4 regions of the Fictibacillus enclensis genome follow, and region 4 is predicted to be linked to each of the others. Evidence: riboswitches for the same ligand, from Rfam matches in the RefSeq annotation. Region 4 holds a riboswitch; each other region holds the start of a gene.
What was found. A riboswitch is a leader RNA that binds a small molecule or an ion and turns the genes downstream of it on or off. The one in region 4 is predicted to bind thiamine pyrophosphate.
Positions count from the first base shown of each region.

Region 1 (7,664 bases), 990 kb from region 4:
GAAAGAGGGTGCCGGAACTGCAACCCTCCACTAGAAGATCGTTCGGTTGAAATGGAATATCCGCTTTATTTTTCAAAGCAGGAAAGCAAATGGGGAGCAGGAGGGGTGGCCTTTATCGGCCATCAGCCTGCTGCTTCTTCAAAAACCATCGGCCGAATGTACTTAGTCACCGAGGAGCAGTTTATGGATGTTGCTTCACAGGAGAATGGAATTGACGGGCTTGAGTTTGATTTTGAAAAGATTAAAGAAGCCCGTTTTCTTCCTTTGACAGAGGGCTGGTATGGCACCATTGTTTATCTTGGAGATTGTGATGGCTACCCCATTTTCTCTTTTACCTCCAATCATGATATGGGGGAGGAAGAATACGTGGCTCCAGCTCCTGGGTATCTTCGTACCATTGCCAAAGGATTGAAGGCCATGGGAATGACCGATGATGACATACTGGATTACCTGGGGGAGAAAAACGGCCTTAAGAGCGTTAAAACGAGAGAGCAGATCAAGAAGGATTCGGGACTAGCGGAAAGGTCTTAGTTATATTGGTCTGTTCTTTAACGTTAACGGTAAAATAGGTACCAAGACGCAAGTCTCTGGATGCTTACGAAATGGGGGAATAGGTGAGATAATGTAATCCCCTATACATATGAGATGCCTTGACCAGGGCATCTCTATTTTTTTGCCAATACCAATAAGCACTGTCCCAAATGAGGACAGTGCTTTCATTTTTGCTGATAAGGTGCTTCTAATGTTTTAATCATTTGCTTAGCAATCATTTCATGGCCTTTATCATTGGGATGAATGGCATCGAAAATCCATTCTTTTCTGTTTTCAGGTTTCAGTACCTCACTGCTCGGGATGACAAGCGATGGTTTATTGTTGGCTGTGGTTTCGTAGGCGATCAGATTCCAGTCATTCAATAACTTTTTCGTGGCAGGAAAAAAGGTCTCCTCTGAGTCCACCGCGTTGTACAATTCGTTGTAAACAAGGATGGCGTCAGGATTTTCTTTTCGAATGATGGAAAAGATCTCAACCAGATTATACTGATAGGATGATTTAACATTGGCATAATCCTGCAGCGCTTTAACCGGACCTTCCTTTAATGCGAGTTTAACGAGATCATTGCCCCCAATATTGATCGTTATCAAATCTGCTGAATGAATCCGCTCCTTCATCTCAGGATTGGATAAAAATCTGAGCAGGTCTCCGCTTGTTGCCCCGGATATACCCTGGTTATCCAGAATCGCTTTCTTTCCGGTAAGCGAGGATATTTCATCGTTGGCTATTTTGATAAATCCACCTTCCGTCGATCCCCGTCCCTGTATGACTGAGTCTCCCAGGGCAAGATGATGAATGGTTTTTCCCGGAAGATTTCTTAAATGGCCGATATAGGAAACTTTATGGGATTCAGGCTTATCGGCTGAGTCCTGTAAAGCGGCATTTTGTGCTTTCAAACGGTCAATTTTAAACTGAGGATAATAGTACCATCCTCCGACTGAGACAACTATCAAACCTAAAAGGATGAGCGCCAGCCATAGCCATTTCTTCATATGCTGCCTCCTTTCAAGGTCCCCATTTTAAACCATTTCTCCCTCTTCTATCAATATATTAGCATGAAAGCAACATATGAGAGCGGTTTATAACTGGGAATTTCAGGAGAAGGAAAACAACTAGACCATACAGAATGGATAAAAAAAGGGGGAGTGATGGTGGAAACAGCCGTTCAAATTGAAAAACAGCGTCCTAAAAGGAGCCGCTGGAAGAAAACAGCTATTATTGTAATAACAGGGGTCCTCATCATCCTTGTGATTTCAGGGACAGCCGCTTATTGGCTCATGAGAAAAAGCCTGCCGGTGACCAGCGGGACAGAAGCAATCTCTTCACTGACATCTCCAGTGAAGGCCTACAGAGATAAAAATGGCGTGCCGCATATTGTGGCCAAAACCCTGAAGGACTTGTATATGGCGCAAGGCTATGTAACGGCTCAGGATCGGATGTTTCAGATGGACTTAAGCAGACGACAGGCCTCAGGGCAGTTAAGTGAGGTGATTGGTGAAAAGACGGTGGAGAAAGACCGCTGCTGCCGCTGATTGAAAAGGATAAGCTGGATCCAAACGGAAAGAAAGCACTGCAGATTTTGAAGGACTGGAATCATGAAGATGATAAAGAACTTGCTGCACCTTTACTATTTAATTTATGGATGCAGGAATTCAGCAACGTGCTGTTTGAAAAAAAGATTGATCAAAAGATGATGAAACTTTTTGACGGAAAAGCGCAAGTAGTCGATGAACTTATACGTTGTGCATCAAAGGGGCAGGAAGGACCCTGGGTCAAGGAAGCGGGCGGATTGCAAGCTGTCTCCAACCGGTCATTTTCACGAACGGTAAAGGAAGTAGAAAACGTGCAAGGTGAGAACACGGAGAAGTGGAGTTGGGGAGCTTATCATACCCTTCCTTTTGATCATCCACTCGCTGCGATTAAACCGCTTAACCCGCTGTTTAATCCGAAAGAGACGGAGATGGGCGGCAGCAGGGTGACGGTCGGAGCGGCAGGCTGGGATCCTGCAACAGGAAAAGTAAATCACGGAGCCGCCTGGCGGACGGTCGTCGATCTCTCGGACCTGTCCAAATCATATAATGTGGTTGGTCCAGGGCAATCGGGACATGTGCTGAGCAAGTGGTACGACAACCAGATCAAGGATTGGACGACGGGAAACTATCATGTAACCGATACAAAGGAAGCTTCCTTTAAAGACGAAGAAAAACTTGTTCTCACACCGGATCAATAAAACAACATCCCGGCTCTTTTGAGCCGGGATGTTGTTATTTTAAGGGTCGAGCCTTCTGAAGCGTGCTTCAAAGAGCAGGTAAACGCCGTAGGCAACGAGACCGAGAGCTACTATGGTCAGGAGAACCTGCCCATAGGGCTGTTTAACAAGCTCCGCAAGTGCCCCGTCCAGTCCTTTCGTCTCATCAGGGTCTGCCTGGACGGCTGCACGGATGAGAAAGATGCCCATAATGGCAAAGACGATTCCGTGGGCGGAAATTCCAAATTTGCCAATGTAACGTGCTGTTTTCCATTCTTTTTGATTCATTTCTTCGCGCTTCAGTTTGTTTAAATATTTTTCCTTATAGGCCTTATAAAAATTAAAGATTCCTACCCCGATCAGAATGGCGCCAAGGAGCCCAATGATGAACTGGCCAAAAGGCTGCGCAAGAACTTTGGCTGAAAGTGTCTGGTATTTCTCGCTGGAGGAACCACTGCTAGCTCTGAATATAATCTTGATGGCACTTCCGCATAAGCCGAAATAGACACCTGCAACAATGAGGTAGCTTATGCGTGCCATCCATCCTTTTGCATCCTTCCCTTTGTGCTCGGGATCAAAGATTGCCATGATGACTTCCCACAACGCATAGCCGGCAAGCCCGACAGCGAGCACTGCAAGCAGAATGGAGCCAAAAGGCTGCTTGGCGATCGTGTAAAGTGCACCAGAGGAAGTAGCGAGTTTCCCCTCCAAACCGAATGCAGTCATAACCGCGAGTACTCCAATGAGAATGTAAACGGCACCTTTCGACAGGTGACCAAACCGGGCCATGCGAACGATCCATGGCTCTGCTTCTTCTTTGTATTCTTCTGCTTTTCTTTCAGCGTGCTCTTTGTGCTGTGACAAATCTTTATCCATATGGGTGCCCCTTTCAAAGGTTCTATGTACTTAGTACCCATTTTCTCCAATTCATCAAACTAACAGACTGCTGTTCCACACCCATATTCCCTAATTGGCATACCATATGAAGAACCTTATGTAATTTCGACAAAAGGGAGGGTTATTCATGAAAGAACATTATTATGGCTTATGCTGTCAATATATGGGGCAGGATGTTGAAATCACAACCCAAGATGGCGGCAGATACGTAGGAACCATCCAAAATGTTGACACGGAAAATGTTTATTTGTTTCCCCATCAGGATGATGGTACGGGAAGATTTTTCCCATTATTGGGTGCAGGGCTGATTGGTCTTGGACTCGGCACAATTGCGGGCTTCGCACTCGCTCCACGTCCGCCAGTTGCCTTTGGCTACGGTTATGGTTACGGCGGGGTGGCTCCGTTTCCAGGCGCTTATGGAGGGGTACCGGGAGGATTCGGCGGCGGTTTCCCAGGTGGGTATGGTGGATTCGGCGGTGGTTTCCCAGGTGGATATGGAGGCTTTCCGGGCGGCGGATTTGGGGGCTTCTAAGGGCTCTTATGAAACTCATCGACAATGGCGATGAGTTTTCTTTTTTTACCTGAAAGAATAAAAGTTCTGCATACCGTACAGACTTGACATTATGGCGGAAAAACTGTACTATTTTTTCCATAATCGAAGATCATAACCGCAATGACAGACCAATAGTATCTGAGCCTCTTTAGATGAAGCGAACCGGGGATGGTGAAAGCCCGGGCGAATGTTCAGAGAAACGGAAGTCTCGAGCCATTAATTGACCAAAGCGGATGCAATAGTGATTGCATCAATTAGGGTGGAACCGCGTGAGTACAGCTCTCGTCCCTGGACAAACAGGATTTGTCTATGGGCGGGGGCTTTTTTGGTTTTCAAAAAGCAAATGCGAATAAAGGAGAGAATGACATGAGTGTGACAATGGAGCAAGTCGTCAACATGGCGAAACAGCGCGGATTTATTTTTCCGGGATCTGAAATCTACGGAGGACTTTCAAATACTTGGGATTATGGCCCGCTCGGTGTGGAGCTGAAAAACAATGTAAAAAAAGCCTGGTGGAAAAAGTTTGTTCAGGAATCCCCTTACAATGTAGGTCTCGATGCTGCGATCCTGATGAATCCACAAACATGGGTGGCTTCAGGACACATTGGAAACTTCAATGACCCAATGATAGACTGTAAACAGTGTAAAGCACGCCACCGTGCGGACAAGCTGATTGAAGATGCGCTTTCCGAAAAAGGCATTGAAAAGATTGTGGATGGATTGTCATTTGATGAAATGGAAAAATTGATTGAAGAACATAACATTGCCTGTCCTGAATGCGGAGCACATGATTTTACTTCCATCCGCCAATTTAACCTGATGTTCAAGACATTCCAGGGGGTAACAGAGTCCAGTACGAACGAAATCTATCTTCGCCCTGAAACAGCGCAGGGGATCTTTGTAAACTTTAAAAACGTTCAGCGTACCATGAGGAAAAAGCTGCCGTTTGGTATTGCACAAGTAGGCAAAAGCTTCCGAAACGAAATCACGCCAGGAAACTTTACATTCCGTACGCGGGAATTTGAACAGATGGAACTTGAATTCTTCTGCAAACCGGGAGAGGAATTGAAATGGTTCGATTTCTGGAAGCAATACGCCCATGATTTCCTATTGAATCTTGGCATGAAGCAGGATAAGCTTCGCCTTCGTGATCATGAATCCGAAGAGCTTTCTCACTACAGCAACGCGACGACAGATTTTGAATATCAGTTCCCATTTGGATGGGGCGAGCTCTGGGGAATTGCTTCCCGCACCGACTTTGACTTGAAGCGCCACAGCGAACATTCCGGAGAAGATTTCAATTATATTGATCAGGAAACGAACGACCGCTATGTTCCGTATTGCATCGAACCATCGCTTGGAGCAGATCGTGTCACCCTTGCCTTCTTGATTGATGCTTATGAAGAGGAAGAGCTGGAAGGCGGAGACACACGAAATGTGCTTCATCTGCACCCTGCCCTTGCGCCGTTTAAAGCAGCGGTACTGCCCCTTTCCAAAAAATTATCCGAGGAAGCGCGTGAAGTGTTCGCAGGTCTTGCCAAGGACTTTATGGTGGATTATGACGAAACCGGATCAATCGGAAAACGGTACCGCAGACAAGATGAAATCGGAACGCCGTTTTGTATCACGTATGATTTTGATTCGAAGGAAGACCAGCAAGTAACAGTTCGTGACCGTGATACAATGGAACAGGTGCGTATGCCGGTATCCGAATTGCGTGCGTTCCTCGAGCAAAAAATCAGCTTCTAATCACTTTACATTTTTTTCGCTCGTGGTAAGATGAAAATAACTTCATATTATAGCAACACTGGGGGAGCCTTCCGGGCTGAGACTGAACGCATTGTTCTAAACCCTTTGAACCTGATCTGGATGATGCCAGCGTAGGGAAGTGCCACTGCACAGCTTTGACAGCTGCTGCAGCTGATTTGAAAAAACAGTGAATCAGCCACTCTTTCTACGCAAAGAGTGGCTTTTTTGTATGGAAATGAGGAATGGAAATGCACCCATTGGAGTTCCATGTCATCACGGACGGCAAACAGAGCGAAGACCGTATTCTTTCAGTGTCATCCATCCTTGCCCCCCATGTGACAGCGATACATATCAGAGAAAACAGCCAGGCTGCAGGCGACATTTACAGTTTGTCCGAAAAGCTGAAGCAATGTGGCATACAAAGAGAAGCCATTTATATGAATGACCGTGTGGATGTTGCGGTAGCTGCAGGACTCGGCGGCATTCATTTAAAGGAAAGCAGTCTTGCGCCAGATGTGGTCAGGCATCATTTTCCCTCTTTTAGAATCGGTCAGTCAGTCCATTCGAGGGATGGGGCGATCCAGGCGGAACAGAAGGGGGCGGACTATCTTTTCTTTGGTCATGTTTTTTCGACCGAAAGCAAAAAGGATAAAGAGCCAAGGGGACTTGATCAATTGCAGGAGGTGGCCGAAGCGGTCAGCATTCCGGTTCTCGCCATAGGAGGAATTTCTCCGGAGAGAGTTGGCGCCATTGTCAGCGCAGGAGCATCGGGCATTGCTGTCATGTCAGGAATCTGGAAGGCGGAAGATCCTGTTTCGATAGCCAAACAGTACAAAGCAGTTTTAATGAAAGAGAGTGATCAGGATGCGCAAACATTATGATGTCATCATCATCGGCGGAGGGGTCATTGGCAGTTCGATCGCCTACTTTCTTCGCCGTCACACCCCTTACAACGTTCTTGTATTGGAACGAAACAAAATTGGAAGTGAAGCCTCTTCTGCGGCGGCCGGCATGCTCGGAGCCCAGGCAGAGATTCATGAAGCAGGCCCGCTGTATGAGATGGCCAGACAGAGCAGGCAGCTTTTTCCGGAACTAAGTTATGAACTTAAGGAAATCAGCGGTGTGGATATGGAATGGGTGGATAAAGGATTGTTTAAAACAGCCAAAGACAGCTGTGAGGCAGAAAGGCTGCAGGATTTGGCTGCCTTTCACAGGGCTAACGGACAGCCCGCCGAGTGGATGGACGTGGATGAACTTTGTAAAAAGGAACCAAACGCATCAGCGGAACTGGCGGGCGCCCTGTTTTTGCCGAAGGACGGTCAGGTGAATGCTCCCAAGCTGACTCAGGCCTACGCCCAGGCCGCTGTAAAGCTGGGTGCCGATTTTATGGAGTATACAGAGGCTGCTGGCTTCGATTTTGCCCAACTGGGAACAGGCGTGCAAACCAGCGCAGGCACGTTTTATGGGGAAAAACTGGTGCTGGCTTCAGGCGTATGGACAGGGAGACTTGCTGCCCAGACAGGCCTTCATATGCCGGTCTTTCCCGTAAAAGGAGAATGTCTGTCGCTGAATTTTATGGAGCCTGTCATTACCTCAAGCATCATTTCAAAAGACTGCTACCTTGTGCCGAAACAGGGAGGCAGACTGGTGATCGGCGCGACGATG
Region 1 covers NZ_CP126109.1:1,046,704-1,054,367, forward strand. Annotated here, with positions in the region: gene QNH15_RS05655 (hypothetical protein) at 1-531, shown strand, start outside; gene QNH15_RS05660 (GDSL-type esterase/lipase family protein) at 717-1,544, opposite strand; gene QNH15_RS05665 (penicillin acylase family protein) at 1,701-2,084, shown strand; gene QNH15_RS05670 (penicillin acylase family protein) at 2,129-2,782, shown strand; gene QNH15_RS05675 (DUF1206 domain-containing protein) at 2,822-3,676, opposite strand; gene QNH15_RS05680 (hypothetical protein) at 3,825-4,229, shown strand; gene QNH15_RS05685 (glycine--tRNA ligase) at 4,617-5,999, shown strand; TPP riboswitch at 6,050-6,154, shown strand; gene QNH15_RS05690 (thiamine phosphate synthase) at 6,248-6,880, shown strand; gene thiO (glycine oxidase ThiO) at 6,864-7,664, shown strand, end outside.
Region 1: it holds a riboswitch for thiamine pyrophosphate, as region 4 does, so the genes downstream of both, QNH15_RS05690 (thiamine phosphate synthase) here and thiT (energy-coupled thiamine transporter ThiT) in region 4, are expected to answer to the same signal.

Region 2 (7,664 bases), 350 kb from region 4:
GATTCTGAAAGGACAAGCGGCTGTCTTCGTGGACGGCATTAACGAAGCTTATACAATCCCGCTTGAATTTTTCCCGACGAGAGGCATTGACGAACCTGAATCCCAGACCACGGTCAGGGGACCGCGTGAAGGGTTTATTGAAACGTTACAAATCAATACTACCCTTTTAAGACGAAGAATTTCCAATCCACAGCTTCGCTTTAAATCGCTTCAAGTGGGAAATGTGACAAAGACTTCGGTTTTGGTAGCCTATGTGAAGAATAAAGCGGATCAGCAAGTGCTAAACGAAGTGATGAACCGGCTTCACAATCTGGATATGGATAAAGTGTTTGAGGGTGGCATGATCGAAGAAATGATTGATGAAAACGGATATACACCGTTCCCGACGTTTCAATCGACAGAACGCCCCGATGTTGCAGCAGCAGCGTTGGCGGAGGGTAAAATTGTTATCTTAATGGAAGGGACACCCTTTGTCCTGATTACACCCGTTACTTTTATTTCATTCTTTCAGGCGGCTGAGGATTACTACAGTCACTATGACCTGTCCATATTGGTGAGATTGATCCGGCTTTTATCGTTTGGTACTTCCATTTCACTTCCCGGTATATTTATTGCCGTTACGAGCTTTCATCATGAGTTGATCCCGGCAAACCTCCTGATCAGCCTGGCTGCCCAGCGTGAAGGTGTTCCATTTCCAGCGTTTGTGGAAGCCCTCATCATGGAAGTGATTTTTGAAATTTTGAGAGAAGCAGGAATCCGGATGCCGCGTCCTATCGGTTCGGCGGTTTCCATTGTTGGAGCGATTGTTATCGGGGAATCTGCCGTGGCAGCAGGATTGGTGTCACCGGCTATTGTTATTGTGGTGTCATTAACAGCGATTTCGAGCTTTGTTTCACCTTACTACGCCTTCAGTGGTGCAGCGAGACTTTTACGCTTTCTGCTTATGGTGCTCGCCGCTACGGTTGGGATGTACGGCATCACTATGTTTATGCTTGCTCTGTTCATTCATTTGTGTTCGCTGACCTCTATGGGCAGGCCTTATTTTACGTCATTGGCTCCTTTCACCGATGAACAGGATGATACGATGCTGCGTCTTCCATTTTGGTGGAAGAACACAAAATTTTATAAAAAATGGAACGCTGACCGATGAAAAAAAATAAACCATTGATGCTTATTATGTTATTTTTGCTTGTATTAGCCGGCTGTAACGGGAGAAGGGAATTGAATGAACTCCTGATTGTGTCTTCACTCGGGATTGACTTGTCGAAAAACGGAAAGACCGAAGTTCATCTTCAAGTTTCTAATCCTGGTGGAATGGCAGGAAACCAGGGGGAAGCACCTTCAGTGGGATCGGGAGGGGCGGTGTACACCTACAGCATAAAGGGTGCGACCGTTTATGAAGCCATTCAAAATGCTGGCCGGATTGTTCCGCGTTATTTAATGTTTTCACACATTAATAGTCTCGTTATCGGTGAGGAATATGCACGAAAAAAAGGAATCCGTCCCATTTTTGACTTCGTGGAGCGAAACCATGAGTTCCGGGAGACAGTGCCGATGTTTGTTGCCAAAGATTCTACAGCAAAAGAAATACTGACTTTGTATACTCCGATCTTTAAAAATCCGGGAGAATCCCTGAAAAACCGGCTCGATTTATCTGCGCTTTCAACAGGTTTATCTGAAGGTGTTCAGGAAAAGGAAGTGGTCAGATGGGAGTTTGGTGAACGCCGTGATCCTGCCATTCCGGGAATTAAGGTTCTTCAGAAATCCGCAAAGGCCGCTGAAACTTCAAATTTGGATGAAATTAAGGCAAATAATAAAACCTTTATCATCACAGGAACGGCCATTTTTAAGAAAGATAAATTGACCGACTGGCTTAATGAGGAACAATCGAAGGGCTGGGCGATGATTACGGGAAAAACGAAGGAGCTATCAATTATTACAAAAACGTGCGGAAAGAAAAAGGGCCACTTGGGCTTTGTCGCAAAGGAAATCAAAACAAAGGTGAAACCTGTGTTAAAGGGTGATCACGTCACATTTAATATACAAGTTAAAGGGAAGGGGTATCTTCAGGAAGTCACCTGCAATATGAATGTTGCGGATCCGATGGAGTTAAAAAAAATGGAGCGCTTCATCGGAAAAGTGGTGGAAGAAGAGCTTTCACAGGCAGTCCGGAAAGCACAATTAAAAAAGGCAGATATATTTGGTTTTGGGCGCTTTCTTCAGGAAGAAAATCCCGATATTTGGAAAAAGAAAAAAGATCAATGGAAACAGGAATTTGCACAGGTAAAGGTCCACACCTCTGCAAAAATAACATTGGTAACGACAGGTGCGAGAATTGAAACAGTCAACCAGCAAAAAAAATAACCGGAAATATCATATTGTACTTACCCTTTTTTGGCTGATATCGCTGTTATATACGTTCAGCTATTTAACTGATCACGACTTCGCTCATTTTACGACGTGGGTTGGTAAAATCTATGTACCGATTTATGAAATGTGGTTTGGAGGCTAACGATGAGCCATAAATTGAATCAGTGGCAGATGCTACTGCTGACCATCAGCTTTTTGGTAGGAAGCTCTCTGCTTTTGGCCCCCAACTTAACATCCTTTTATTCCAAACAGGATGCCTGGCTGTCCATGATTATTGCTCTGGCTGCGGGGCTTATCCTTAACTGGCTTTGGATCTATTTGCTGTCGAAGTATCAGTATCAATCCATTTTTGTCATTGCTGAAAAAGCCGTCGGAAAATGGATAGGCGGACTGATCTCCCTTTTGGTTGTCTTTTATGCTCTGCATCTTTGTTCCTATGTGGTTCGTAATGTCAGCAATTTTATGATCTCAAGTGTGCTGCCGGACACCAATGCATGGACGTTTCAAATGATGCTGATTATCGTGTCCCTTTATTCCTGTTATTACGGGCTGAATAATATAGCCAGGGTTAATGAGTTTCTGAACCCGATCATGGGCGTGCTTTTCCTTGTGTCCCTTTTACTGACTCTCAACCGGTTTGAATTGCATAATTTAAAGCCTTTTTTGGAGCAACCACCTAGGAGTATCCTTCAGGGAGCTTATACAACAACGGGATTTCCTTTTATTGAGGTCATCCTGCTGGGGACCGTGTTTACATATGTATCAAAAAAGAAAAATCTTATGAGAACGTATTTAATGGCTATCGCGATTTCAGGCTTAATTCTTTTGATAACGATCATTATCGTAATCGGTGTTGATGGTTATTATCTGGTGAGCCGTAATACGTTTCCTACGTTCGAACTCATGCGCGCCATTAATATAGTTAAGCTGCTCGAGAGAATTGAAGTGTTGATTGGAGCCGTCTGGATTGTCGGGATTTTTGTAAAAATTGTTGTATGTTTTTATGCAGGCATGATGGGATTGCAGCATATGTCCAAACATCACCGCTACAGAACGTTTTTGTTGCCTGCAGGATTGTGGGTCTGGGCGATGGCCAATCATGTACATTCAAACACGATGGAGTTCACCGATTTTGTGGCCAAAAACTGGACGCTTTGGTGGTTTACTCTCTATCTTATCCTGATTGTCGTTATGTTAATTGGAATTATCCGAAAGAAACACAAACCAACAGAAAGTTAAAAAAAACCTGCCATTGGCAGGTTTTTTATTGAATGGTACTTTTAAGCTGACGGTATTTGGCAGAAAGACTGGACGCTGAAACATCGTATAAAGCAGCTGTTTCCGCCTGTGATGTTCCTTGTTCTAGGTGGTGTTTGCTGACATAATAGTGCAGTGCTCCAGCGAAAAGCTGTTCTTTTCGAACGGTCAGCTTTTGGCTGTTGTTCCATTGATCCCAAAGGGGAATGGCCTTTTCATAAATTTCGGAAGAAGCTGTATTTTTCAGTAGAGCTAAAACCGAATCATTGACCGGAACAGCAGACTTGTTGGACAAAAGAATGTGAAGAACATTTGGAAAATCGTCCTTCATTGTTAATTGTTCAGACTGAATGGTTTGCAGTTTCTTTGATAGATCGGAAGCGGAAACCGGAATTTTTGCATAATCAATGTAAAATTCTTGATGTTCCCCTGTAGCGATCAGCGAACCTGCAACAAGTAATTCCACTTCAGGAAGGGATTCTGAATGGATTTCAACCGTATGTTCCTGATGAGTGAAATAATCTCTCAGCTTATAAACGTTCCGGTTTAGCTGTTCCTGAACGGTATACAGTGAAGGGGTGGTGTTCTTCCATTCTTTCACTACTTCGTAGACCTGACGCTCTTCTTTTTCTTTTTGTTCCATAAGGTACAGTTCTACGGGTGTTTTACCGTCCTGAGCCGCCGAATGAAAAATGAGCCAGCATACCATCAAGTTTGCGTATGTTTCCACCTGCTCATTATCAACATTAAATTGTTGGATAAAATTCCGTGTTTTTTTTCCCATGTCTTCATGAAAGTTGTCAAAAGCAAACTTTGCCAGCCCTTCCAGGTGACGGCTGATTTCAACCATTTGTTTCATCTTTGTTGTTGTCAGCGACCGTTGACAGCAATGTTTATATTTTTTCCCGCTTCCGCAAGGACAAGGATCGTTTCGTCTTACTTTACTCATGTTACCCTCCGTACATACTGCTCATGTTGTAAATAATCACCTTGTAAATACTAGCATAAACGCATGATAATGCAACTTTTTGCACTGCCGCACAACTGGGAGAGGGCAAAAAAAAAAGAAATCAAACCAAAAAGGTTTGATTTCTTACCCCAGGAAGCGAAGGTATTCGTCGGTCAATTCCATAAACCTGGCTTCGTCTCGTTTCTCAAGGGCTTCATCTATTTGTTCTTTATAACGTTTCATTTGAAAGGCGTGCAAGGACTCATCAAGGATCATCTGAGCAACCATATTAAAAGCGAACGGGTCATTTTTCTTCTGAAGTTTGTATTTCACAAGATCGTTCATATCTTTATTATACGACGTATTATCTTTCATGCTCTATTCCTCCTTGAATATTTTTGCAAAAGCTTGTGTAATTATAGCTAATGCTTTAGTGGGTTTTTACTAGTATACTTATCCCAAGAGATAATAGCAACAATTTTATTCTGAAAATTTAGATTTGTTATTTTTGATTTTCCAGATTTAAATCAGCCAGCACCTCATCTACGGAATGGAAAGTTTTACTTTCCAGTTGCTCACCGCCTTCCATGTCAAAAACTCGCAATTCATAAACTTCTTTTGTCGGGATATATTTGACTTCGACTGGATTGGTGTAATTTCTTGAGAAGGTTTCTTCTGACTGAGCATGACTGTATACATCTTCCGGGTTGTTTTTTAAATTTTGCAGTTTCTCTTTTATATTCATAATTTCTCTCCCTCCAGAGTTTCTATCGGGTGTTGTATAAAATATGCCCGTAACGCGCTCTTTTTAAACGCCGTTCACTAACTTTTCGACATATTCCATATTTCCGATTTGACGCCTTTATTGATGTCCGATACGATAGAGTGTAAATAATATTTATAGCAACAACCACTAGGGGAGCTTGTGAAAGCTGAGAAAAGTGAACTTTGACCCTTTGAACCTGATACGGATCATACCGTCGTAGGGAAGTGGCTTAAACGGACGACCAGCTAAATGATGATGTTTAAGCCGCCTTCTTTTTGAGGGCGGCTTTTTACATGAAGTCAAGAAAAAGAAGGAGTTTTCTATAATGTCCAACACACCAAAAGCTTTAACCATAGCAGGATCGGATTCCGGGGGAGGTGCCGGCATACAGGCCGACCTGAAAACCTTTCAAGAATTAGGCGCTTATGGCATGTCGGTCATTACGGCCGTCACCGCCCAAAATACTACAGGTGTCCAAAATATTCATGCCATACCGGTTGAAATGGTGGTAGACCAACTGAAAAGTATTGCAGATGATCTGCGGCCAGACGCGTTGAAGACAGGCATGCTTTTCAGTGCCGAAATTATTGAGGCGGTATCCTCACTTATTCAGGAATATAAATGGACCAATGTGGTGGTTGATCCGGTGATGATCGCGAAGGGAGGGTCAGAACTGCTTAAGAAGGATGCAATAGAAGCTCTAAAGAAACACCTTCTTCCCCTCGCAGAAATACTGACTCCAAACATTCCAGAAGCCGAGCAACTGACCGGAAGAAAGATTGAGGACAAACAGGGCAGAGAAGACGCAGCCAAGTTTCTGCATGGTTTGGGAGCAAAGAAAATCGTCATCAAGGGCGGTCACCTTCCCCATGAAAATGAACCAGTGGATCTGTATTATGATGGGGAACAATTGATTGAATTTGAAGGGAAACGCATTGAAACATCACAAACCCATGGAACAGGCTGTACATTTGCTGCTGCAATAACAGCCGAACTTGCTGTTGGAAAATCTCCGATTGAAGCCGTTGAAACCGCCAAAGCCTTTATACAGGAAGCCATCAGCGTACCCCTTCATCTTGGAAGCGGCCATGGACCGACCAACCACTGGGCATACAGGAGGAAATACCAATGACAAAATTACCAAATCTTATAAAAGATATTCGCTTGAAAAAACCTTTGATTCATCATATGACCAATCAGGTAACGATGAATTTTCTGGCCAATGGAATTCTCGCTGCCGGAGGAAGCCCCATGATGGCCCATCATTATGAAGAAGCAGCAGAAGCAGTAATGGCAGCCGACGCCCTTATATTGAATATCGGAACGGTTGAACCGGATTTGGTGAAAGGAATGATTATCGCCGGAAAAAAAGCCAAAGCCAATGGAATTCCGGTTGTATTTGATCCGGTCGGTGCGGGATTATCATCGTTAAGAAAAACGGCTGTTTTGGATATTATTGAGGAAGTTTCTCCAAATGTGATCTGCGGCAATGCGGCTGAAATCGCGTTCTTAAGCGGAGAAGAATGGAGCGGAAAAGGGGTAGACGGGGGTCTGGGAGAGGACAATTCGGAACTGGCCCGCTATGCGGCCAATCGGTTGAATTGCTTGGTCGCCATTACGGGTAAAGAGGATATCCTGAGTGATGGGACAGAAACTATGATCATAAGAGGGGGGCATGAAATGCTTTCCTATGTGACAGGGACGGGTTGCTTATCCACCTCTCTGATCGGGTTGTTCCTTGCTAAATCCGTAACGGCTGATTTGACTCCATTCGACCGGGTGGCCGGATCGCTTACTTACCTGGGCATTTGTGCAGAGCGGGCGGTTTCCGGCGCGCGCGGGCCAGGAAGTTTTCAAACGGCTGTTTTGGATGAGCTATATCTTCTGCGTGATGAAGAGCTTGATGAGACTGGCAGATGGGAAACTGTGGATGGAGGGAACAGCCGATGAGCAAGACCGCGCTGAAAGAAAGAATGAAGGTATATTTTATTATGGGAAGCACCAATTGTCCATCACATGCCGAAGAAGTTCTGGAGAAGGCGCTGATTGGTGGAGCAACAATTTTCCAATTCCGTGAAAAAGGGGAGGGTTGTCTGGAAGGAAACGACCGGATAGAACTTGCCATGGCCCTTCAACAAATATGCGGCCGATTTAACGTTCCATTTATCATTAACGATGATATTCATTTAATGAAGAAGTTGAATGCAGACGGACTGCATGTCGGACAGGAAGACGGAGATCTCGAGGAAATCCGTAAAGCCGTTCCGGGAAAACTATTGGGTGTTTCGGTCCACAGTCTGAATGAAGCGCGGCATGCGCTTG
Region 2 covers NZ_CP126109.1:1,686,667-1,694,330, forward strand. Annotated here, with positions in the region: gene QNH15_RS09040 (spore germination protein) at 1-1,150, shown strand, start outside; gene QNH15_RS09045 (Ger(x)C family spore germination protein) at 1,147-2,364, shown strand; gene QNH15_RS09050 (GerAB/ArcD/ProY family transporter) at 2,515-3,609, shown strand; gene QNH15_RS09055 (YecA family protein) at 3,635-4,576, opposite strand; gene QNH15_RS09060 (IDEAL domain-containing protein) at 4,721-4,951, opposite strand; gene QNH15_RS09065 (hypothetical protein) at 5,079-5,321, opposite strand; TPP riboswitch at 5,482-5,582, shown strand; gene thiD (bifunctional hydroxymethylpyrimidine kinase/phosphomethylpyrimidine kinase) at 5,668-6,474, shown strand; gene thiM (hydroxyethylthiazole kinase) at 6,471-7,292, shown strand; gene thiE (thiamine phosphate synthase) at 7,289-7,664, shown strand, end outside.
Region 2: it holds a riboswitch for thiamine pyrophosphate, as region 4 does, so the genes downstream of both, thiD (bifunctional hydroxymethylpyrimidine kinase/phosphomethylpyrimidine kinase) here and thiT (energy-coupled thiamine transporter ThiT) in region 4, are expected to answer to the same signal.

Region 3 (7,664 bases), 870 kb from region 4:
TCCATAGATGATTGTGGAATTGTCGGCATGGTAATACGACCAACTGGCAGCAAGCGTACCGATGATACCGCTTTCGGATTTCAAAATGCAGACGGCGTTGTCATCAATGTCTGTATCTTCTTTAGCAAGGGTTTCAACAAAGGAACCTACCTCGGTAATTTCTTCTCCGAGCAAAAAGCGCAAAAGATCCGTCTTATGAACACCAAGGTCTCCCATTGCGCCAATAAACGCTTCGCTCTTTCTGAAAAACCAGCTGTCCCTTCCATCCACACTCCAGCCCTCAGGTCCTGCATGTCCAAAGGCCGTGCGGAAGCTGTAGATTTTTCCGATTGCACCGGAGGAAATCAGTTCTTTCGCTTTTTTGTGAGCGGCAGCAAAGCGCTGGTTGTGGCCGATCATCAGCTTTTTCCCGTTTTGTGCGGCAGCTTCGATCATTTGCTCCGCTTCTTCCCGGGAAGTGGCCATCGGCTTCTCGCACAGCACATGCTTGCCGGCATTCAACGCATCAATAGTTACAGGCGCATGAAGATAGTTTGGAAGGCAGACACTGACAGCATCCAATTCTTCTATTTGCAGCAGTTCGTTGTAGTCTGTTAATGCCTTCGCACCGTACTGCTCCGCATATGCCTCTGCTCTCTCCGGCACCAGATCACAAACCGCCACGAGTTCCACTTCCGTGTTTGCGTCATATTCCGGCAGATGCCTGTATTTTGCAATCGTTCCGCAGCCAATTACACCAATTTTTAATTTACCCATATCGGATTCCCCCAAATTAAGATTAATTTTTTTGTACTGCCACATTTCTTTGATCGTCTATTACATTTGAACCTGAAACGGTCTCGACGATCAGGTGGTCATCTATCTTCGCGTGCTTTTTTGAAGTAACAATCGTTTGGTTTCCTTCTGTTACAACATCAAATTCCTCTGACGGCAGGAGTTCAGGAGCCCCTTCAAAAACAATGACATCTTCCTTCTGTGTCAAACGGAAATCTATGGCTTCGTCTTTGATCTCTTTGATTTCTGCCGTGGAATAAAGAATTTTTATTCCGTTTTTCAACGTCATATTGACCGGAAGCATCAAACCGTCTTTGCTTTGCAGCAAAAGCTTTTTGCCTCCAAAAAGCACTTCGCCGTTTTGGTACAGGTGCAGCTCTTTATCAAAGCCATCAAGGTTTAACAGGTGGTAAAAGCGTTCTCCGTCCTTATTGATCGTCGATGTCATGAAAATGCCGTGATCCTTGAAGTCATGGATCAGGTTGGCACTCGCCCCGAGTCTCTCAAGTGCTTCCGTGAACAGCGGGATATCACAGCTGTAGGATGATCCGATAACGATCGCTTTGCCCTTGCCGGCCGTTGTTTCAAATCCGCACACCTCGTCTGTTCCGTAGACCGTCAGGATGGGTTCCCCGCTCCTTAGCCTGTACGTTTGAGCACGGTTAGCCCTGACCTCCGGACGGGGAGCGGCCCATCCTTTGGCAACAACAGACAAATAGTAACGCTGTTCTTCTTTTACCGTTCCCAGCGGTTCGGCGCCCAGGGAATCGGCTAAAATAGTACAGTCCTGCCCTTCCATATCCATTGTGGGAACTTCACCATAAAGCAACAGGCCTCCTCCGTCTTTAACAAAATGCGCCAGCTTCTCCTGGATGTTTCCTGCCATATAAGCGGCAGACGGCAAGACTAAAACGGGAGTTCCTTCAGGGTCAAGAGGCTTGTTCTGGATATCCGTTGCACCAAATCTGTAGCCGGCTAAAAGCATAGCCCGTGCCACGATTTCCCATCCCCCGCCTGACCGGTAAGCTTCAAGATTTTGAATCATTTCTTTCATCCTGCTACTGTTCGGATGGAACGATTCGGTCATATAATAGTCAGGAATAAAGCCGAAGGATACCCCGTCATGTTCCTCAACCATTTCTGCGAGCTTGTTTGAGGAAGCCATGACCGTTTTTGTCACCCTCGCCATCCGATCATAGGTGTAGTTCAATTCCCCTTCCGGGCTTACCGGGGCTGCAAATCCATGGCGTTCGCCGGTAAAGGCGATACGGTCATTTCCATCCTTCAATTCCTGATCCATTCTGTAATTGCGTCCTCCGGTAAACAGATAGTAGTTGATCAGCCTGTTCCCCTGTGCGATGCACATGCGAATTTTAAAATCCACCGCAGATGGGTCATACCGGTCGCTGTATGTACTTCCAAAGTTCCCGTCACCGCAATTGAACTCAACAGAGGTAAGCGGCTGTTCTTCCCGGTGGACCGCATCCATAAAGCCATTGATCAAATAGAGATCCTGAAAAGTTGTCATGTTCAGGTCGCCGAAATAGATATCCGAGCCTGACAGGTAGCCGTCATCCTGGGTATAGGATTCATACAGCTGGCTGATGCCGATCGGATAGGTGAATCCCCGGCCGCCGCTAGTCCCATGAATATTGACGACGAACGGAATATCCTTGACCCCGAACTCTTCTGCATAAGAACGAAGTGTGGCAACATACTCTGAAAAACGGTGTCTCATGTAATAACCCAGATCGTTCATTAATTCTGCGCTGTAAGCTTCTTTCGGTGACCTGATTTGTTCGTTTCGCTCCTGGGTGGAAGCAAGTGAAAACGGATAGCGCAATTTGAGCTGTTCTTTGCTGTAGCGTTTCTCAAGGTACACGCAAAAGTGGTCAATCAGCTGATCGGTAAGGTCTGGTGAATTGCTGACCCATGAGAGCATGCCGATTTCATTATCGAGCTGCACCGCGATCACATTGCCTCCGTTTTGAAGCAGCCTTGGTTCAATGACCCTCATGATTTTTTCATACCATTGGCGTGTTTCCTGCAAAAAGGAAGGAGCCAGGTAATCAATCGTCCTTGTTTGGATATCCCGGCCATCCCATGTGACTGGAATGATCTCCGGATGCTTTTCGTAGACCCAAAAAGGAATCCCCTCGTTTTTCATCTCAGCCATAATAAAAGGTCCCGGGCGTACAAAGAAGGAAAGACCGTTTTCTTTGCATAAATCAATAAATCCACCGATATCAAGCTCTGGACGGGTCTTCCCCGTTACATCAAGTTCACCTTCCACGGGCTCGTGACAAATCCATGGAACATACGCGGCCACCGCATTGCATCCCGCCTTCTTCAGTTTGGTGATCCGGTCCTGCCAATCGCCCCTGTCGAGTCTGTAGTAGTGAATTTCACCGCACATAATGATCTGAGGAGATCCATCAATCCATATTTTCTTTTCTTTGATTTCAATCATATCTTTTCCTCCATTTCTCATTCATTCCAAAAATTTCTATTTGTGAATAGAAACGTTTCGAAACGGTGTAAAAAAATAAGGTGTTCGGTTCATTTCTTTGGAATCGCTTACATAATTGAGGCAATTAGTCTTCTTGATGATTAAAAAATAGGAGGGAAAAAGTGAAACGTTTCGATTTAATCTTAATATGATTCCTCTTTTCTTACAAGTACTTTTTAAAATATTCCCAAAAATCTTTCTATATCCTGAATAAGAAGAACCGTCTGCCTTTTGGCAGACGGTTCTTCAGTGACTATGATAGTTTTTAATGTCATCCGGCACAGCCATTATTGTTTTGGTCTTTTTGTCATAGGAACGATAATGGGAAATGACTTTATTCTTGTTGATCACCAGGCATTCCAGTACCTTGGGCAACGAATTCTCTTTTGCCTCCAAAATCAAATCCGTCTCTCCCATTTTCAAAGTATAGGTGGCAAAGGTAAGCCCTAGCAATTCCCGCCTTTTTTTTACGGTTTCCGGATGGAGCATGATAAATGTAGCCAAGTCATTCACACTCATTGAGGATTCCTGCTTCACCTTGTTGAAAATTTCCCTGAATCCCTCGGAAGCTTGTCCCAGTCTTTGTTCTGTCCAGCTTATTGCTTGCTGCAGCCAATTATTCATACCGATTCCTCCGTTTTCACCTGCATTCTTGATCTAGTGCTTTGTATAAACACACTATATCTAGTTTAGTGCCCTTTGCCAGAAATATGCATCCACCTGCTAGTTCAGGAATGCTTTTGAGGAAATCGGTAAAAAATTCTTTCAGTAAAGCTGCACTTTACACAGGTCCGTTTGTCCGATTCAGAGGTTTCAAAGAAAACGTGAGAACAATGGGACTGTATTTCCTTCAGCTGTTTTTCTAAAAGCCTCATCCGTTCGGCAAGCTCCTCACAGTTTTTCATAAATACAGATTGGAGCCCTGTTCCTGAAACTCTTTTGCTTTTTTCTTCATTTCTTTCTCGGCTTCTTGTTTTAGTTCAGGCATGTTCCGCAGATCGTGAGAAATTCGCATAGAGCAGAACTTCGGTCCGCACATTGAACAGAAATGAGCGGTTTTCGCTCCCTGTGCGGGCAGGGTTTCATCATGGTATTCTCTTGCCCGGTCCGGGTCAAGTGACAGATTGAATTGATCCTCCCATCTGAATTCAAAACGGGCTTTGGACAGTGCGTTGTCCCGTTCCATGGCTCCCGGGTGGCCCTTGGCCAAATCGGCTGCATGGGCTGCAATCTTATAGGTGATTACCCCCTCGCGCACATCATCTTTATTGGGTAATCCCAAATGTTCCTTTGGTGTCACATAGCAAAGCATCGCAGTTCCGAACCAGCCGATCATTGCGGCTCCAATGCCCGATGTGATGTGATCATAGCCCGGGGCAATATCCGTTGTTAGCGGCCCGAGTGTATAGAAAGGCGCTTCATGGCAGATCTCCAATTGTTTATCCACGTTTTCCTTGATCTGATGCATCGGCACATGTCCTGGTCCCTCAATCATCACCTGGACGTCATGCTTCCAGGCGATTTTCGTCAGTTCTCCCAGCGTTTCAAGCTCGGCAAACTGTGCTTCATCGTTCGCATCGGCAATCGATCCTGGACGCAAACCGTCCCCAAGGGAGATGGAGATGTCATAGCGTTTGCAGATCTCACAAATTTCCTCAAAATGACTGTACAAGAAGTTTTCCTCATGGTGAGCCAGGCACCACTGGGCCAGGATGGAGCCGCCACGCGAAACGATGCCGGTCACCCGGTTGATGGTTAATGGGACATATCGGAGCAAAACCCCTGCATGAATAGTAAAGTAGTCCACCCCCTGTTCCGCCTGTTCAATTAACGTATCTTTGTACACCTCCCAGGATAAATCTTCAGCTATGCCATTCACTTTCTCAAGCGCTTGATAAATCGGGACTGTGCCAACAGGTACCGGTGAATTTCTTATAATCCATTCCCTGGTCGTATGGATGTCCTTTCCAGTGGACAAATCCATAATGGTATCCGCTCCCCAGTAAGTCGCCCAGGTCATTTTCTCAACTTCTTCTTCGATGGAGGAAGTTACTGCTGAATTGCCTATATTTGCGTTGATCTTCACGTGGAAATTCCGGCCGATAATCATGGGCTCTAACTCAGGATGGTTGATGTTTGCCGGAATAATCGCTCTTCCGGAAGCCACCTCATTGCGGACAAATTCTGACTCCAATCCTTCCCTGATGGCGATGAATTCCATTTCCGGCGAGATGATGCCTTTTTTTGCGTAATGCATCTGGGTTACATTTTTATCTTTTCGTGCACGCAGTGGTTGTTTTACAGCAACAGGGAAAGCATAGGCATTCCGTTCATTCTTTTCGTTATATCCATTGTCTTCGGGCTTCACATTACGTCCTTCATAATTTTCAGTATCATTTCTTTCCTGAATCCATGGTTTCCTTAAAACCGGAAGTCCTTTTTCTACATCTGATGTATAAAACGGATCAGTATAGGGCCCGCTTGTGTCATAAAGAAGCACCGGCGAATTCTTCTCTTCCCCTCCAGAAAGCCTGGTGGTACTCAGATTAACCTTTCTCATGGGCACCCTGATATCTTGGCGAGAACCCTCTTGATAGATTTTCTCACTGTTCGGGAATTGCGATTTCAATGAAACCTTTTTTTCGTTCTGTACTGTCATGCCACTTCCTCCTCTTGTTAAAAGTCGGAGCTACACGCAGCGGGGAATGGCGAAGCAACGGGTAAAATAAAAAAGCCAGGTTCTAATCAATAGAACCCGACAGGATAGACAAAGAAACAAACATACAAATATACCGTTATCTTCGACTCCTACTTTCCTACGCTGGTATAACCCAGATCAGGTTCAAAGGGTCAAAGGGATCGTTCTCCCCTCTCTCAGCCCGGCTACGGGCTCCCCTAGCAGAAAATATATTTTATTTTCCATGTTATCATAGCTTCTATTCAACTTTCACGCAATCCGCCTTTTGTCACAGGCTGATGCACACCTTTTTCTCTTAAATCATAAAAATGTCGCAGAACATGGTTTAATTTGACGAAAAAAGAGGAAAGGATGGAGTAGAAGAACTATCCATTACAAATCAAGGCAGGGAGAATGCATGCTAAAACATACAGAGGTTGTTTTGTTTATGAAAGAAATCGCTACGCTCACTGGCGAATATATACGTTGCAGAGATCATCTATTAAAAGAAAAAATTAAAGATGATATCGATTTTTTACATTCAGTCATTCACTCCTGACTTAACGTTTTGTGGTGGATGACTTTACATAAAACTTAAAACCTCTGTAACTTTCTGCCTTTTGCGTGTATATAAATAACCCGGAGAACCTGAACAGGTTCTCCGGGTTATTTTAGTGCTGTGTGCGTTCGAGCAATAGCTTCATGGAATGCAGCTGACCCAAATGGTTAGATTCATGAAAGAGAGACATAGCGGCCAATTCCCGGAACGTTTCCAATCCAAGAAACGGTTTTTCCAGCTTTTGCTCAAGGGCTTCTTCCGGAATTTCCTTGATGCGGAGAAGCTGCTTCTCAAGCTCGGGAGTCAATTCCTCGATGGATGGAACATCTCCTTGCCAGTCAACCGGCTTTGACCCCTTGCCAAACCATTCGACATATTTCCCGGGCAAAGCAAAGGATTTACCAAACAGAAACTGTTCGGTAACGGTTAACACGTGCCCGATGTGCCATTGTATCGTGTTGTTATACCCTTGTGGCTGAATATCAACCAGTTCTGGTGAAATCTTGCTGATGCTTCTTAAGAAAAATCCTCTTGTCATTTCGAATTGTCTGTAAAGTTCTTGGTTCATTTCTTTTATTCTCCTTTCAAAAACCCTTATTTCCTACACTAACAGAAAACACCTTCGAAATGCAGTGCAGAAGGTCTCAAATGAAAAAGGCATGCCCTCGGAGCATGCCTTTTCCATTCTTTATTTATAGGGATTTAAGGGCATCGGCTACTGGCTGGTCTCCTTCAAGGATTTCAAAAATCTTATGATTGGCATTCTCCAGGTCCAGCGACTGAACCATGACTTTCGCCACATCTGCCCGGGAGATGCTTCCCTGGCCCAGCTGCTCACCAATTTTTATTTTCCCATTTCCTCCGTCATTGGTCAGGGCGCCCGGCCTCACGATGGTATAGTGAAGCCTGCTGGATTCCAGCCGGTCGTCTGCTTCACCTTTCATCCTCAAATAATGCTGTAGTTCTTCCGGGCCTTTTTCAGGACTTCCGGCCCCCATGCTGCTTAACATGATAAAACGCTTCACCTGTTGCTTTTCCGCTTCTTCCATCAGCTTGATGGCCCCGTCCCGGTCAACCGCCTCAGTTTTCTCTGGTCCTGTTTTGGAACCTGAACCTGCCGCAAATATGATGGCATCACACCCTCT
Region 3 covers NZ_CP126109.1:1,159,276-1,166,939, reverse strand. Annotated here, with positions in the region: gene QNH15_RS06315 (Gfo/Idh/MocA family protein) at 1-756, opposite strand, end outside; gene QNH15_RS06310 (beta-galactosidase) at 779-3,244, opposite strand; gene QNH15_RS06305 (hypothetical protein) at 3,530-3,907, opposite strand; gene thiC (phosphomethylpyrimidine synthase ThiC) at 4,185-5,942, opposite strand; TPP riboswitch at 6,080-6,190, opposite strand; gene QNH15_RS06295 (DinB family protein) at 6,632-7,087, opposite strand; gene QNH15_RS06290 (SDR family oxidoreductase) at 7,212-7,664, opposite strand, start outside.
Region 3: it holds a riboswitch for thiamine pyrophosphate, as region 4 does, so the genes downstream of both, thiC (phosphomethylpyrimidine synthase ThiC) here and thiT (energy-coupled thiamine transporter ThiT) in region 4, are expected to answer to the same signal.

Region 4 (7,664 bases):
CTTCTGAAATCTTCGTTCCGTAGCTTACGATAATATACATATCAATATGTACTTCTTCTTCTTCCTGTCGAACCACAATTCCCCGAGAGAAGTTGTCACGCCCTAAAAGCTCGGTAATGCCATCCTTAAGCTGCTTTCTTGACGCCATGCCAATAATTCCGTAACAGTCAATTGCGGCTCCTCCAGCAATGGTTGCGATGACTTCCGTAGAAATGTCAATCTGGCCGTATTTGTTCTTCATTTCAATGGACATGATGAATCCCCCTTTTTATGAATCAATTATGGCTAACCCTCATTTTACTATATAACTAAGTTTTTTAAAAGGACATCTCCATTTGACAATAGCATCAAAGTTATGTCAAGCATTTTTACTTGAAATGCATAAATTCATTTGTTGCTTTTCTTTAGTGGTCATGCTACTATAGGTTAGTATTTAACATACGACTGATATGATACAGTTTTACTGTTATAAAGGAGGTACACAATATGTCACGCAAATGCTACGTTACTGGAAAAGGCCCTAAAACAGGAAACAAGCGTTCACACGCCTTGAACAAAACCAAAAAGAGCTGGGGAGTTAACGTTCAAAAAGTCCGCATTTTGGTTGACGGCAAGCCGAAACGTGTATATGTTTCTGCACGTGCCCTTAAATCCGGAAAAATTGAACGTGTGTAAATGCTCATAAAACAACGGGTTCCCCGTTGTTTTTTATTTTGCAAAAAAAAGGAAAGGCACCCTCTTTGACAGGGTGCCTTTCCTTTTTTAATAAATGTTGTACATAAAATAAGGTGCCGGTCGTCCTCTTTTATCCTTTTCTAAACGAACCTAAAACCGCACGTACAAATCCTCCTAAAAACCTAGGCAGTTTAATGGTGTAAAATTTCATCATACCCCTCCTCCAGGCCCTTAAAAAATAAGACATTCCTTGTAAATATATTCATCATATAAAAAATAGTACCATGCGGCCTGACGTTAAAGATTAATTTAATCATGGCTCTTTATGAACATTAATATGCCGCCAGAGAAGGAATAAGTACCATTTTTATTTACAAGCTCATTGGATATGCAAAGGGTGGAACCCATTGGCAAATATTGCTGTTTCAATGGGTATTTAAATCCGGAAAGCGAGAGGCCATTCACCGGCCCGTTAAAGGGAAGAAAGGAATGATAGGGGTACTCCGGTTCATTCACGGCCTCATATGTCCCGGGTGCTTTCAGGCTGATTGAATTTTGACTGTCGCGGATCTCGATCGGCACACTCTGTTCAAGGCCCAAAAGCAGAAGCTGGATATTGGCCAGTTCATGATCGAGCCTGCCGCCAGTCGCACCAAGCAATATGATTCCCTCCGGCTGTTCGGCAACCGCCCATTCGAGGGCCAGTTCCAGGTCGGTTTTGTCCTTTTCTCTGTCATATTCAAATAACGGGAGTTCATAAGAGGACATCCATTCCCTTTCCCTGCTGTCCAGTGAGTCAAAGTCACCAAAGGCATAATGAGGCTTGATGCCTTTTTTCAGCAGATGGTACACGCCACGATCAACTCCTACCCAGACGGAGTCATTTACAGGAAAACAAGAAAAGTCCGGATGCTTCTCTTCCGGACCTCCTGCTACAATGATGATATTCATGCTGCCTGTGTTACTCCGCGGCCCGTGTGATGAAGAAGGCGAGGCGCGGTTTTCGTTAAGAAAAGGAACGCCGCAATGGTGATAAGAGCAACCGGAATCATGTAGGAAACATTATAGATTACTGAATACACAAAAGGATTCATTCCTTTCGGAGCGTATGCTGCAAAGAAAATGACACCGGAAACCACGTGAGAAGCAAGACGGAGCACGCTTCCAAACAAGATTCCAGCCACAATGGCTGACATTCTTCTTTTTGGCGAAGATACGGCATTGACTCTGAAAACTCCTGCAAAACCAGCAAGCAAAAAGGCCAGCGGATAATCAAGAATCAAGGAAGCCGGATGAATGCCCGCTGTTCCGTCAATCAGCATTTTGACCATTCCTACGATCAGGCCTGTGGCGACCCCCCCGGATACTCCTCTGCGGAACGCCATTAGAAAAATCGGCAGCATTTCCAGAGAAACCGATCCCCCATAGGCCCAAATCCCTTTAAATTGTACAAAGCTTAAAATGATGGCCAGTGCGGACATCATTGCGATTTCGGTTAAAAACCCAATCCGTTTTGTCATATTGTTCTCCCCCTAACATGGTTAAGAAAAGAAAAAAGCAACCGGCATGTGAATGACGGTTGCTTTTTAATGAAACAACAGCGACTCCACATTCCTACGCAAGCATGATCTTGCTTCAGGTTCTAAGGGTCGGGAACTTACTCCCCTCTCAGCCCCTGTATGGGACTCCCCCTGTGGTTACTTCTCTCAGTTCTTTATACCCATCTATTATACACCACGAATGGCCTGAATTGCACCTTTTATGTCCTTTTTCCCATAAATGGCCGATCCCGCAACAAGGACAGTCGCTCCCGCTTTTTCACAAAGGCGTGCGGTCTCTGCATTTACGCCCCCGTCAACCTCGATCTCGACATCAAGACCCTTTTCGTCGATCAGTGTTCTGAGTTCCTTGATTTTTGATAAAGATTCTTGGATAAAAGACTGTCCTCCAAAGCCCGGATTGACCGACATGATTAAAACAAGGTCCAATTCAGGAAGAACATGCTTAATCGTATCGATCGGAGTGGCAGGGTTCAGTACAACCCCCGCTTTTTTTCCATGCTCTTTAATCAGCTGGATGGTCCGGTGCAGATGGGGGCACGCTTCTACATGAACCGTAATGATGTCGGCTCCTGCCTCTGCAAAATTAGGAATATATTGATCCGGATTTTCAATCATCAAATGGACATCAAATGTCAGATCTGTGAACGGGCGTATCGCGTTTACCACAAGCGGGCCCATCGTAATGTTTGGTACAAAATGACCGTCCATCACATCTATATGGATGTAATCGGCCCCGCTCTCATCAGCTGCCCTGACTTCTTCGCCCAGCTTCGAAAAGTCAGCGGAAAGTATGGATGGCGCAACTTTTATCATGTTAGTACCTCCGTTTTTGTTCCTTGATTTCCTGTAAAAATTCCAAGTAGTGGTCATAGCGGAAGCGAGGAATATCCCCTTCTTCCACGGCTTCTTTTACCGCACATTTCGGCTCCGAGCTGTGTGTGCAGCCCCGAAACTTGCAATCCGATACTCTTTCTTTCATCTCCGGAAAATTATAAGAGAGCTCTTCGGTTTCGATTTCAACAAAATCCAGCGAACTGAATCCCGGTGTATCGGCAATCAGTCCTTCACCATATGGAAGGAGTTCTACATGCCTGGTCGTATGCTTTCCCCTGCCCAAATGGTCGGATATATCATTGGTCTCCAGCATAAGCTCAGGCATCAGTGCATTCAATAGAGACGACTTTCCAACTCCCGACTGTCCGGCAAACACACTGGTTTTGCCTTTAAAAATGGGTTTGATGGCTTCCATTCCAGCGAGCGACATGGCAGAGGTTGGAAGGACATCATATCCCAGCTTGCGGTAGGCTGTGATATAATTTTCAATCTCCTGCTGGTACTCGTTACTCTCGATCAAATCCATCTTTGTAATGCATATAACCGGCTGTATGCCATTATCCTCGATGTGGACAAGAAAACGGTCGAGCAACGCTGTTGAAAATTCGGGCCGCACCGCAGAAAACACTAAAATAGCCTGATCGACATTCGAGATGGGCGGCCGGTTCAATTCATTCTTTCTCTCTTTTACATCGAGTATATACCCATCCGTAGGGTTGGTAGATTCAAACACAACCCAGTCCCCCACCACAGGAGTAATTTTTTTCTTTCTGAAATTCCCCCGTCCTCTGCATTGAAAGACCTCGTCATTGAAAAGCACATAATAAAAACCAGCGACTGATTTTATAATTCTTCCTTCAGTCTTATTATTCATTATTCTCTCCTTTGAAATTTCCTTCCTTTGCATCTTTATAGTTAAATGTTTTGGCCGCTTGCTCTTTTCCGTTTAAATATACCGTATAGGACGCATCCTTTTCTGGTGAAACCGTGAGCGGCACCATATATTCTTTCGTTTTCGAAATTTGTTCTTCCACAAATACAGCATTATCCTTTTTGGCATCACTGTAAACAATTCTTACCTGAAATTGTTGGTCCTCATCTTCTTTGGACACTTCCACGGTAATTTTGTTGTTAAACGTGATTTCCTGGTCCTGTGGTTCTTCGCCCGAATCTGGCTTTTCCGGTTTATCTTCCGGCTTTTCTTCTGGCTTCTCTTCAGGCGGTTTAGGTTCAGGCTTCTTTCCCTTGGAAATGACGACATTTACTGTTGATCCCTTTTTTACAGTGGTATACGGAGAAGGCTTTTGTGAAATGACTTTTCCTTCCTCGACCGAATCCGAATATTCTTCTGAGAAATCAACATTTAGTCCTTCCTGGGAGATGTAATTTTGCACATCTTCTTTGGATGAATTCGCCAAATTTTCAAGCTGAACGGTTGGCGGCCCTGTGCTTACCCGAAGGATGACCTGAATTTCACTCGGATTGACCTTTTCGCCTTTTTCGGGACTCTGGGATACTACTTCCCCTTCTGGTGTTTCTTCTGACTCTACTGGTATCGTTTCAATATTTTTCGTATTATATCCTTTTTCATTCAGCAAATCTCTTGCTTCTTCTTCCTTCATGCCAGTCAAATCTTCCATGTCTACCTTTTTAAATCCTTTAGAGACATAGAGCGTGACCGTGCTCCCCTCTTTTACCATGGACTGGGCTTCAGGGTCCTGTTTGATGATTTTGCCTTGTTCAACTTCATCGTCATACAGGTCTTTGCGCTCCACTTTAAGTTTCAGGTTAACAAGCTTGTCATAGCCGTCGGCGTAGTCTTTATGAACTACATTGGGGACTGACACGTCTTTAACTTTAAACATCCCTGGCATGACAAAAGCGGCAACCCCCGCAACAGCAAGCAAAAGTATAAGAATGAGCAGAATCATTCGCCACTTTTTCTTCTTTTTCTTTGGTGCCGGAGGCTGATCCGGTTTAGGCTCAGGTTCTTTTGCTTCCGCCTCTTTTGTCATGGAAACCGGAGCCATAATCCTTGTCGCATCGGCAGATTCATCAAAATCACTCCACCGGTCCTCATTCAGCCGGTGAGGTGACAACGCCGTGTCAAGGTCATCCATCATCTCAAGGGCACTGTCATACCGGTAGACCGGGTTTTTGGTCAGGGCTTTAAGGATAATGTTTTCCACGCTTTGCGGAATTTCCGGATTAATTTTCCTCGGTTCCGGAACATCTTCCTGCAAATGTTTTAATGCGACAGATACAGGCGACTCTCCAGTAAACGGGACTCGGCCGGTCAGCATTTCAAATAGTACGACTCCCAGTGAATAAATATCCGATTTTGCGTTGGCTACGCCTCCGCGGGCCTGTTCGGGTGAAAAATAGTGAACCGAGCCCAAAACCGAATTGGTGTGTGTGATGGTCGCCGATGTGATGGCAAGTGCGATGCCAAAATCGGTAACTTTGGCCACTCCGTTTTCATCAATGAGAATATTATGTGGTTTAATGTCTCTGTGAATGATTCCATGTTCATGGGCAGCTACCATACCCGAAGCGATCTGCTTAATAATCTGGATGGACTCCTCCACAGACAGCCGCCCTTTTTCACGTATATATTGCTTTAACGTTTTCCCCTTTACGTACTCCATCACAATGAAATAGACATTGTTTTCTTCACCCACATCAAAGATGCTCACAATATGGGGGTGATCCAGGCTGGTTGCAGCTTCTGCCTCTCTTTTAAACCGCTTGATAAACTCCTCGTCGTCCGAAAACTCCGATCGAAGGATTTTCACGGCCACATCACGGTCCAAAATAAGATCTTTGGCCCGGTAAACAATGGCCATTCCGCCATCTCCTATGACTTCGAGCAGTTTATAGCGGCCGCTGATTCGTTTGCCAATCATGCTAATTTACTCCCTTTTGCTGTTCATCGGGAGGGTAACGGACAAGCCCAATCGTAATATTGTCTTCTCCTCCGGCTTCATTTGCCAGGTTTACGAGGCGGTCCGCTTTTTGATCCAGCGAGAGGCTGTCATCACTTACAATGGATTCCATCATATCCCGGGATACTTTATTCGATAATCCGTCCGAACATAGAAGCACAAGGTCGCCTTCGCCCCATGAAATGGTCTGGATATCCACCTCAATGACATCGTCTGTTCCCAATGCCCGGAGGATGACGTTTTTTCTGGGATGGTTTTCTGCTTCCGTTTCGGACAACTGTCCTGAACGGACGAGTTCATTGACAAGCGTATGGTCCTCCGTTTTTTGAATAAGCTTGTTTTCGGAAAAATAATAAACACGGCTGTCGCCTATATGTAATATCGTTAAATAAGAAGGGGTGCACAGCGTTCCGACAAGAGTCGTACCCATTCCATTGCAATCGGCATTGCTGTTGGCATACTGAAAAAGCTCTAAATTCGTATTGGTTACCGTCTTTAAAAGCCATTCTTCTGCTTTTACCGGGGTTTCAATTTCATCTTCTGATATCGAATTCCACGCCTTTTCAAAAAGCTGAATCGTTTTGGAACTTGCCACATCTCCGGCCTTATGGCCACCCATCCCATCGGCAATAAGGGCAAGAAAGTGTTCACCTTTTGTGAACACTCCCCCGCTGTCTTCATTATGCTGACGAACTTTACCTGTATCTGTCTTAAATGCGTACTGCAAAATACGTCACCTCGTCTCTTCCTGACGCTCCTTTGCCCGTAACTGCCCGCAAGCTGCGTCAATATCATGCCCCTGCTCTCTTCGAAGAGTCGCATTGACACCACGTTTTTTTAAGGTTTCCAAAAACTTAAAGATCTGGTTCTTTGGCGTGCGGACATAATCACGCTCCGGTACATAATTCACTGGAATCAAGTTTACATGGCATTTTACACTTTTAATGAGGTCTGCCAGTTCCTCGGCATGTTCTACCTGGTCATTCACGCCGCCGAATAATCCATATTCAAATGAAACCCTGCGTCCGGTTTTTTTAATGTAATAACGGATGGAATCCATGAGCTCATTCATCGGATACATCCGGTTCACAGGCATGAGTTTGCTTCTGATTTCCGTATTTGGAGCATGGAGTGACACCGCAAAATTGATCTGCATGCCTTCATCGGCAAATTTATAAATATAAGGCACGATTCCACTCGTTGAAACCGTAATATGACGGGCTCCGATATTGAGGCCCTTATCATGGTTGACGACTTTCAAAAATTTAATAAGGCCGTCATAGTTATCAAAAGGTTCTCCGATTCCCATGATGACAATCGAACTTACCCGCTCCTCTGTGGCATCAAGGGCACGCTGCACCTGAAGCACCTGGGAGACAATTTCACCAGCCAGCAGGTTCCGTTTTAACCCGCCGAGCGTTGACGCACAGAACGTACATCCCAGACGACAGCCTACCTGTGTGGTCACACAGACGCTGTTGCCATAATCATGGCGCATCAAAACAGTTTCGATGGAATAGCCATCCTGCAGCTCAAACAAAAATTTGATTGTGCCATCGGAGGATTCCTGGCGGGCCACTTCTTTCATCGGATGAATATGATAGGTTTCTTCCAATTTCTCACGAAGCCCTTTTGGCAGGTTTGTCAT
Region 4 covers NZ_CP126109.1:2,034,051-2,041,714, reverse strand. Annotated here, with positions in the region: gene QNH15_RS10915 (Asp23/Gls24 family envelope stress response protein) at 1-253, opposite strand, end outside; gene rpmB (50S ribosomal protein L28) at 487-675, shown strand; gene spoVM (stage V sporulation protein SpoVM) at 806-886, opposite strand; gene QNH15_RS10900 (thiamine diphosphokinase) at 985-1,626, opposite strand; gene thiT (energy-coupled thiamine transporter ThiT) at 1,623-2,195, opposite strand; TPP riboswitch at 2,270-2,377, opposite strand; gene rpe (ribulose-phosphate 3-epimerase) at 2,403-3,050, opposite strand; gene rsgA (ribosome small subunit-dependent GTPase A) at 3,052-3,945, opposite strand; gene pknB (Stk1 family PASTA domain-containing Ser/Thr kinase) at 3,938-5,977, opposite strand; gene QNH15_RS10875 (Stp1/IreP family PP2C-type Ser/Thr phosphatase) at 5,979-6,743, opposite strand; gene rlmN (dual-specificity RNA methyltransferase RlmN) at 6,750-7,664, opposite strand, start outside.